One region of the Clostridium sp. genome, then DNA from elsewhere that is predicted to be linked to it. Evidence: riboswitches for the same ligand, from Rfam matches in the RefSeq annotation. Region 1 holds a riboswitch; the other holds the start of a gene.

Evidence for each region. A riboswitch is a leader RNA that binds a small molecule or an ion and turns the genes downstream of it on or off. The one in region 1 is predicted to bind S-adenosylmethionine.
Region 2: it holds a riboswitch for S-adenosylmethionine, as region 1 does, so the genes downstream of both, LKE46_RS00335 (ABC transporter substrate-binding protein) here and nifH (nitrogenase iron protein) in region 1, are expected to answer to the same signal.

The regions. Positions count from the first base shown of each region.
Region 1 is NZ_JAKVOI010000001.1:1,098,240-1,103,131, reverse strand. It holds gene LKE46_RS05510 (nitrogenase component 1) at 1-198, opposite strand, end outside; gene nifB (nitrogenase cofactor biosynthesis protein NifB) at 298-1,536, opposite strand; gene nifH (nitrogenase iron protein) at 1,629-2,447, opposite strand; SAM riboswitch class I at 2,628-2,733, opposite strand; gene LKE46_RS05495 (nitrogenase component 1) at 2,814-4,112, opposite strand; gene LKE46_RS05490 (nitrogenase component 1) at 4,114-4,892, opposite strand, start outside.
Region 2 is NZ_JAKVOI010000001.1:46,004-50,895, forward strand. It holds gene guaB (IMP dehydrogenase) at 1-557, shown strand, start outside; gene guaA (glutamine-hydrolyzing GMP synthase) at 584-2,116, shown strand; gene LKE46_RS17640 (Fic family protein) at 2,241-2,396, opposite strand; gene LKE46_RS00330 (hypothetical protein) at 2,427-2,678, opposite strand; SAM riboswitch class I at 2,881-2,985, shown strand; gene LKE46_RS00335 (ABC transporter substrate-binding protein) at 3,272-4,366, shown strand; gene LKE46_RS00340 (ABC transporter permease) at 4,382-4,892, shown strand, end outside.

The DNA.
Region 1 (4,892 bases):
ATCGACTATACTTGATAAATATCCCTGTGCACATCCAGAACTGCAGTTACTGGCCTGGCTGAAACATCTTTCTCTATTTTTAAGACATCCAGATTGTGCTTTTTTGACAAGATCTTTTATAGTTCCATCATATCCTGTAATGGATTTGAGTCTGCTTTCTCTTGTTGGAGCCTCTATACTCTTAACATTAATAGACATAATCACATCTCCTTCTATAAAAATAAACATTACTTAATATATGAAAAGGAGGCTAAACATTTGTCTAGTGGACAAATACCTAGCCTCCAGTATTTCTGGTCAACTTTTTTCCAATAATTCCACGGCATGTTTTATGCCCTTTTCTATCTGATCATACATCTGGAACAACTTTATACCTTTGCTGCCCAGTAAATTTATAGGTTCAAATCCTGCCCTCAAAGCCAGAACTGCATTACAGTCACTTACTGCATCTACAATACGCGTTATTCTGTCATCATGTCCGCTGCATTCATCTACTCCACTGCAGAACTTATCCACATTTCTCTTTTCAACAAAAGTAGTTTTTCCATTTATGGCATCATATATATATAACTGCGTTGCATGTCCAAAATGTTCATCTATACTTACACCTGATTTAGTTGCAACTGCAAATCTGAATTTTATCTTCTTGTTGTCAATTTTGTTTATACCTTTCAAATCAATTCCCCTGAATTCAGCCGATACATCATCTTCAAGTGTTCCTATTGCATCTGCCCTGCACTGTTTGCAGTGATACATCTGCTTCAAATCTTCACCGCATTCCTTCCTTATCTTGTTCAGTTCAAAATCATTTACAGTAGGTCTATCTTGAAATACACTTCCCTCAACCGGTATAAGCGGCATTATATTGGTCATATATGCACCACATTCTTTTGCCATTTTAACTATATCATGTACATGATTATCATTTATCCCTTTTATAAGAACGATGTTTACTTTCGATACAATTCCCTTCTGGGTAATATACTTCAATCCTGAAAGCTGATTATGAAGTAATATTCTTCCTGCTTCTTCACCTTCATATTTTTTCCCCAGATAATTTACGAACTTGTAGATTTGTCCACCTATTTTCGGATCAACCGCATTTATTGTTATCGTTATGTGGCTGACTCCAAGCTTTATAAGTTCATCTGCATAAAACGGAAGCATCAGTCCATTAGTTGAAAGACAGAATGTAATATTAGGAGAAACTTCTTTTATAAGTTCTATTGACCTTTTTGTCTCTTCAAAATTTGCAAGTGGATCTCCCGGCCCGGCTATTCCAACTACAGTCAAATTATTCAGTTTTTCTTTCACAACCTTGAATCTATCTCTTGCACCCTCAGGAGTCAGGACCTCACTTGTAACTCCCGGTCTTGTCTCATTTACACAGTCATACTTTCTATTACAAAAATTACAGCTTACATTGCATTTTGGAGCTACCGGTATATGCATTCTTGCATACTTATGGGCAATACAGTTGTAACATGGATGTTGAAGTGTTTTACTGTCAATATTTTTTGCTGCTTCTATACTCATAAATTTCCTCCCAATTATTAATAAAAAAGGCTAAAGAAAATTTCAATTTCTTTAGCCTTCAGTTTTTCTGATCAACTAAATAACATTGCTTATTATCCAATAAGACCGTGTTCCAGCATTATTGATTCCAATTCCTCCTGTGCCATAGGTTTTGGAATTACAAACATGTCATTTCCGTCTATGGCTTTAGCTAGTGATCTATACTCATCTGCCTGTTTAGCCTTAGGATCATATTGTATGACAGTCTGCTTGTTTATTTCTGCCTTTGTAACCTCCGGACTCCTCGGTACGAAATATATCAACTGGCTTCCCAGCTTTTTAGCAAATGCATCAAGCAGTTCATATTCATTGTCAACCTTTCTGCTGTTGCATATTATTCCTCCCAGTCTTACTCCACCGGCATTTGCAAATTTGCTTATACCCTTTGATATGTTGTTTGCCGCATACATTGCCATCATTTCACCGCTGGCTACTATATATATCTCCTGTGCTTTTCCTTCACGTATAGGCATTGCAAAACCACCGCATACAACATCACCAAGTACATCGTAGAAAACATAATCAAGATCATCCGTATATGCACCAAGCTGTTCAAGCATGTTGATGGAAGTTATTATTCCCCTTCCTGCACATCCAACTCCCGGTTCCGGTCCTCCTGATTCAACACACTTTATGTTTCCAAAGCCTGTCTTCAATATTGCATCAAGATCGACATCTTCTCCTTCTTCCCTCAATGTATCCAGGACTGTCTTCTGAGCCAATCCTCCCAAAAGCAACCTCGTGGAATCTGCCTTCGGATCACATCCTACTACCATAACATGTTTTCCCAACTCTGCCAGTCCTGCAGTAAGATTCTGTGTTGTAGTGGACTTTCCAATTCCACCTTTTCCGTAAATAGCTACTTGTCTCATTTAATTTTCCTCCTAAATATTTTAAAGTAAATCAGAATAAATTATCAATAGAAAACAAAAAGGCCAACTTCTTACAAGATACATTCAATAAATATCCTGTAGAATTTGACCTCTAGTTTTCTAGTCAATCAAAAATAAAAAATCTTACAGAGAAACTATAAGACTTAAATCTTTCAAAATTTCTCATCTTCCAGGTTTAACCTGCTGGAATTAGCACCATTGAACAATACATTATTCAGGTTGCCGGGCATCATAGGGCCAGTCCCTCCACCACTCTCGATAAGATCCATATTTAATTATTGTATATATCATACTTAATTTAAATATAATTGTCAATAGCAAATTTAACTTTTTTTGATTTATTTATTAATTAAATCTAGTAAGCACCACTGAATATATGTCTTCCAACAGCCTAAGGCCTCCATTATAGCCTACATAGGAGCTGCTTATTATGAGCCTCTCAAAAACAGGCCATGATATCGTTATATAATGTGCTTTTGTCTCACTGGCAATCTTTTTCTCCCACGAGCTTCCTATTATCAGCGGATATCCATAATAATCCGTGTTTCTGATCTCCTCATCTATTTTGTAGCCGTCCGTTGTAAACTCTACTTCTGCTTCTATACCATCGTTTAATTCTTTAAAATATCCTTTTATGTCATCTTGATATTTTAGAGGTGCATCATCAATTATATACTGCTTAGATGGAAACAGTCCAAGATCGTTTATCAAAAACTTCGTCACAGCCAGAGTATACTGCGAATCGGAAACCACAACAAATCTTTTGGACATAACACGGGTTTCCAGAAATACATCTGCGAATCTCTCTATATAGTAATAATATTCTTCTTCATTCCTGTTTACAATTTTTTCAACCTTTTTTCCGTCTATTCCTGCAAATTCACCTACAGCTCTCAAAAATTTGCTAGTTTCAAAAGCTCCTATGGGAAGAACCGGGTAGTGGAAATATGGAGTACCAAATTTGCTCTTTAAAAGTTCCATATTTTCAATTCCAACCCAGGGCGATACCAGAAGATTGAATTCGGCTTCCGGTATCTTGTCTATATTTTTTATCCCTCTTCCATATCCAAATATTGTATTAGGTGTCAGTCCAAGCTGTGAAACGAGGTTCTCAAGTTCTCTCAAATTTCCTGCCCAGAATGGGTCATGAAGGGGAATACCTGCCCATATATTTACAAGTCCCTTTGTCTTTTTATCCGAAGGTTTTAAATACTGTTCTATTATCGCCTTTACAACCCACTCGTGTCCGAGATAATTATTCCCTTTAAATCCCGGTGTCGAGGCGTATATAACCGGTTTTTCTGAGTTCTTGAATGATTTTACAATTTCCTCCGAATCATCTCCGACTATTTCCGAGCTGCAGCTGGTAAGAACTACATACAGGTCTGCATCAACGACCTTCAGTGCATTTTCTATAGTTTCTTTCAGTTTTTTTTCGCCTCCGAATATTACCTCTTTTTCACTTATATTTGTGCAGGGAAATATATGGGATGAAAAATGTCCCGAGCTTCCAAAATCCCTCTCAAGTTTTTCTGCGCATCCAGGGCCGGAATGCAGGATTGGAATAGCATTTGTTATTCCATGTACAGTCTGCATGGCAGCCATGGCACATTTATATCTTGGCTGGTCCAGTATTTTTGACATATTACTTCACCTTTTCCTTTTCTGCTTTGTATTTTTTGAAAAATGCCGAGTTTTTCTGCTTGTACCACCAATCCGTGTACGGGAGCTTTACCCTTGAGGCAAGATTTTTCTCAAAGCTTCTATTTTTAATGGTATCAAGAACACTATATGCAAAATTCAGTGTTCCTCTGTAACCAAATATCATATACTCGTCATTTACACAGAGTGCAGGAACACCCTGTTTTATTGCCCACACAGTAGTACCTGGATGTCTCGAAAAATATATGTCCGGCTTGTATTCATTCAATATATTTAGCACTTCATAGTTTTGCTGCTCAGTTACACTCAGCTTTATATTGTCAGGTGAATTTTTATACAGATAGCTGGCTGCAGGCGGAAGATTATTATTGTCATGTTTTCTGTCATAATGCCAGGATGCCGCCCATACTACTTCAATTCCAAGTTCCTGGAGCACTCTCGCAACTTCAAAGGTATAGCCGGGTCCCATTCCAAGAACTGCACGGAGTCCTTTCAACTCCTCTTTAACCTTTTCTATTTTGGGGATATATTTTTTCCTTTCCCCTTCTATATAATTTTCAACTTCACTTTCCTTTTTTATTACCTTTCCTATCTGCCTCAGCCATGTTTCAAAACCGGTAACACCAAGTGGATTTATGGTCCTTATATAGGGAACTCCATATTTCTCCTCGAGCCCGTTTCCAAGGTATGTTCCAAGAGTACCGCATATACATACAGTGGCAAGTGACTCTGACAGGTGTTCCAGCTCCTCTACAGTTGAAT
Region 2 (4,892 bases), 1.1 Mb from region 1:
GATCCATATGTACTACCAGAGTTGTAGCCGGAGTAGGGGTTCCCCAATTGACAGCAGTAATGGACTGTGTAGAGGAAGCCAATAAATATGATATTCCTGTTATTGCTGATGGAGGAATAAAGTATTCGGGAGATATAGTAAAGGCATTGGCTGCAGGAGCCAAGGTTACCATGATGGGGTCCATGCTTGCAGGATGTGAAGAGGCACCTGGTGAAACTGAAATATACAAAGGAAGGACTTATAAAGTTTATAGGGGAATGGGTTCGCTTTCTGCCATGGCAAGCGGAAGTAAAGACAGATATTTTCAAGAAGGAAACAAAAAATTGGTACCGGAAGGTGTGGAAGGAAGAGTTCCTTATAAAGGATATGTTGCAGATACCATATTCCAGCTGGTTGGAGGAATACGTTCCGGAATGGGATATCTGGGAGCTGCTACACTGAACGATTTATATGAGAATTCCACCTTTGTAGTACAATCTGCAGCAGGCTTGAGAGAAAGTCATCCTCATGATATATCAATGACAAAAGAGGCACCAAATTATAGTGTAAGACAGTAGCAACTAATTTTATTGGGAGGAAATTTATGGACAGGGAATTGATCATTGTAGTTGATTTTGGTGGACAGTACAATCAACTTATAGCAAGAAGAGTGAGAGAAAACAATGTCTATTGTGAAATAGTTCCATATACTTGTCCTGTAGATAAGATAAAGGAAAAGAAGCCTAAAGGAATAATATTTACAGGTGGTCCCAAAAGTGTATATGGGGAAAATGCACCAAAGATAAGTAAAGAGATTTTTGAGCTGGGAATTCCTATTCTAGGTATATGCTACGGACATCAATTTATATGTGCCAATCTGGGAGGAAAAGTTGAAAGCGCTGTAGTTAGAGAATATGGAAAAGCAGATGTAGTGCTGGACAATAATAGTATTTTGTTCAATGGAATAGATGAAAAACAGAGCTGCTGGATGAGCCATACGGATGTGGTTTCCCGTGCACCAGAGGGTTTTAAAATTTTAGCTACTACAGATGAATGTCCTGTGGCAGCTGTGGGAGATGATTCCAGAAGAATATATGGAGTTCAATTTCATCCGGAAGTACAGCATACACCTTTCGGGAAAAAGATGATTTCAAATTTCTTGTTTACAATATGCAATCTCAAGGGTGACTGGTCCATGTCATCTTTTGTAGAAGAAAAAATCAGATCCATAAGAGAAAAGGTAAAAGATAAAAAAGTCATATGTGCCATGTCGGGTGGAGTTGATTCTTCTGTAGCTGCGGTACTTGTACATAAGGCAGTAGGCAAGCAGCTTACATGTATATTTGTAGATCATGGACTTCTCAGGAAAAATGAAGGAGATCAGGTTGAAGATGTATTTAAAAAGCAGTTTGACATGAATTTCATAAGAGTAAATGCAGGAGATAGATTTTTAGGCAAACTTGCAGGTGTAGATGATCCTGAAAAAAAGAGAAAAATAATTGGAGAAGAATTCATAAGAGTATTTGAACGGGAAGCTGAAAAGCTTGGGGATATAGCTTTTCTTGTCCAAGGTACCATATATCCGGATGTTGTAGAAAGCGGACTTGGAACTTCGGCTACTATAAAGAGCCACCACAATGTAGGAGGACTTCCGGAAAATATGAATTTTGAGCTTATTGAACCTCTCAGAGAGTTGTTCAAGGATGAGGTAAGGGCAGTAGGTGAAGAACTGGGAATACCACATAAATTAGTCTGGAGACAGCCTTTTCCAGGACCAGGCCTTGCTATAAGAGTATTGGGTGCAGTTACAGAGGAAAAGCTCGAAATAACAAGAGAGGCAGATGCAATATTTAGAGAAGAAATAGCAGAGGCAGGATTGGACGAATCAATATGGCAGTATTTTGCATGCCTTCCTAATATACGTTCGGTAGGTGTCATGGGAGATGAAAGAACTTACTGCTACACTGTTGCACTCAGGGCGGTTACATCTTCTGATGCTATGACATCGGATTGGGCCAAGATACCATATGAGGTACTTGACAAAGTATCAAGAAGGATAGTAAATGAAGTTAAAGGTGTAAACAGAATTGTCTATGACATAACGAGCAAACCTCCTTCTACTATAGAGTGGGAGTAAAATAAAAGAACGTGAAATCCAAGCAAACAAAGGGTTTTACGCTCTTTTTATTTCATGCTCAAGAACCAGTTCAGCAATAAAGTCAATAAATGGCCGGTTGTCTTTGTGAGCACGCTTCAGAAGGCTAATATATTCCTGGCGCAAGATCGGAGAAATGACAGCCAGGTAAGCCATCCTGAATAAGAGTCGCATTTATAAGCAGCCTGGAAATTCGACCGTTACCATCGATAAACGTATGAATGAAAACAAAGCGCTTATGAAGTTGGGCCGCAAACTCTATGGGATGATATTTGTTACGGTCAGAAGCCGACTACTGGAATAGCTTCTTCATTTCGCTACCGCTTGTTATTCCGGTGCCATTTTCAGCACCACACCAAGGACAATCTATACTATCACGCTCTTTTCCCCCAGGATAACCGGCGTTTGATATGGTAATGGTGAAATTTTCTAGAATCATTTTTTGGCTGAAAGCCTGTGGACTTTTCCCGGATAACCGGGCAAGCTTGGAGATGCTTATTCCAAGCTTCACACATAGAATTTTCAGCTGTTCAGATACTGACATACCAACACCTCTTTCGATATTCTGGTATATTGAAATATACTACAATAACATAGAGAAGGAATCAGACAATTGGCTATAAGATACCATTTCAGTTCAGAAAATAGCATGTTATTGATGTAACCAATATAAAAGTATTGTAAAAATGTTGTTGACAAATTATCTTAAAAGTTATATCATGTAGGAAATTGAAAAAAGAAAAAACTTCTTATCAAGAGAGGCAGAGGGACTGGCCCTATGATGCCCGGCAACCTGAATAATTTTATATTCAATGGTGCCAATTCCAGCAGGAATACCTGAAAGATGAGAAACTTAAAGGATATAACTTCCTATGGTTTCTCCAGAGGAAGTTTTTTATTCGTATTAATTTGTACTGACTAGAAAAACTAGAGGTCAAATTTAATTTATTATATAGATATTTTTATATTTTATAATAGATTAAATTTGACCTTTTTTATTCAAAAAATTAATAAATAAAACTAAAGGAGTGGTAAAAATGAAATAAAAACAAATATACTTTTAACCAAAATAGTAAAAAGTATAGAAATATAATAAAAATTAACAAAATTAATTGGGAGGAATTTAATTTGAAAAGTGTGAAGAAGATAATGTCGCAAATACTAATTTTAGTATTGGTATTAGTATTTTTTATAGGATGTTCACAAAATGGACAAAATAGCCAGAACTCTAATAATAATGGTAAAAAAGAAGTCGTAAAAATAGGAATAGGCTATCAAACAGTAACATCCCAAACTTGGGGTGCATTGATAATAAAGAATAAAAAACTTTTTGAAAAATATCTTGAAGAAAAATATCCTGATAAGGACTTTGTGGTTGATTGGTTCAATGCTCAATCGGGCCCCCCTTTAACTAATAACATGGTAGCAGGCAAACTTCAATTTGCTTTTATGGGAGATATGCCAATAATTATTAATGGTGAAAAAGGTCAATCGAGTTCAAATTATAAATCCGTATTTTTAGCTTTTGATGGAAAGGGAGAAAACGGAAAAAATCAAGCTATTTTGGTTCCTAAAAATAGTAAAATAACTTCTGTTAAGGATTTATCCGGGAAAACTGTAGCAGTTCCATTGGGATCCAGTGCGCATAGACTATTGCTCAATGAATTAGACAAGAATGGTGTAACGGATAAAGTAAATATAGTAAATCAGGATCTAACTGTTGGAATGACTAATTTGGAACAGAATAAAATAGATGCCCTTGCAGTATGGGAACCATTTACCAGCCTGATAGAAAATAAAGGAATCGGGAAAGTATTGGTAGATGGCAGTGATACTAAAGTTGATTATTTAGATGGAATTGTGGCAGATAGATCATGGGTGGAAAAGAATAAAGACTATACTGTGGCATTATTGAAAGCATTAATTGAAGCACATAAATTTATAAGGGAAAATCCAGATGAAGCAGCCAAAATATTTTCTGACGAAAGTAAATATTCATTAGAGGTCACAAAAAAAATAGTGAATAACGTAAGATTCGATCCAGTTATATACGATAAAGACGTATCTACATTGGAAGGAAGTAAAGACTTTTTAGAAAAACTTGGAAAGATCAAAAATGTCGATTTAAATGAATTTGTTGATTCTCAATATATAAAGGAAGCATACAAAGATTCGAAAATCGCATATCCCAGTGAAGAAGTCTTAAAAGGAAATTGGCAGCAGGTAAAGTAAAAGGAGAAGATAATTATGAAGCAAAACACGGCTCCTTATTTAAAAATAAAAAGATATATTTATCATATAATTTCCATAGCAGTATTTATTGTTATATGGTATATATTTGTTAAATTTAATCTAAGAAAGCCATTGATGTTTGGAAATCTGCCATCTCCCTTGGAAGTTTTGAAATCAATTAAGATAGTTTTAGTAGATAAGGTATTTTATATGCATGTTCTATATAGTAGTGCAAGAGTTATATCTGGATGTATATTAGCTCTTCCTATGGGGGTAATATTTGGTCTGTTGATAGGACTGACCAATTTTGCAAAAAATTTTATTTCACCGGTCTTTGAAATGTTGAGACCTATACCTCAAATTGCATGGATACCTATAGCAATATTGATATTCCCATCGGCTGAAGGTAGTATAATTTTTATAACATTTTTAGGTGCATTTTTTCCTATATTAATTAATACTATTGCAGGAACACAACAAGTTAATTTATCTCTTATTGATGCAGCAAGAAGTATGAATGCCACTA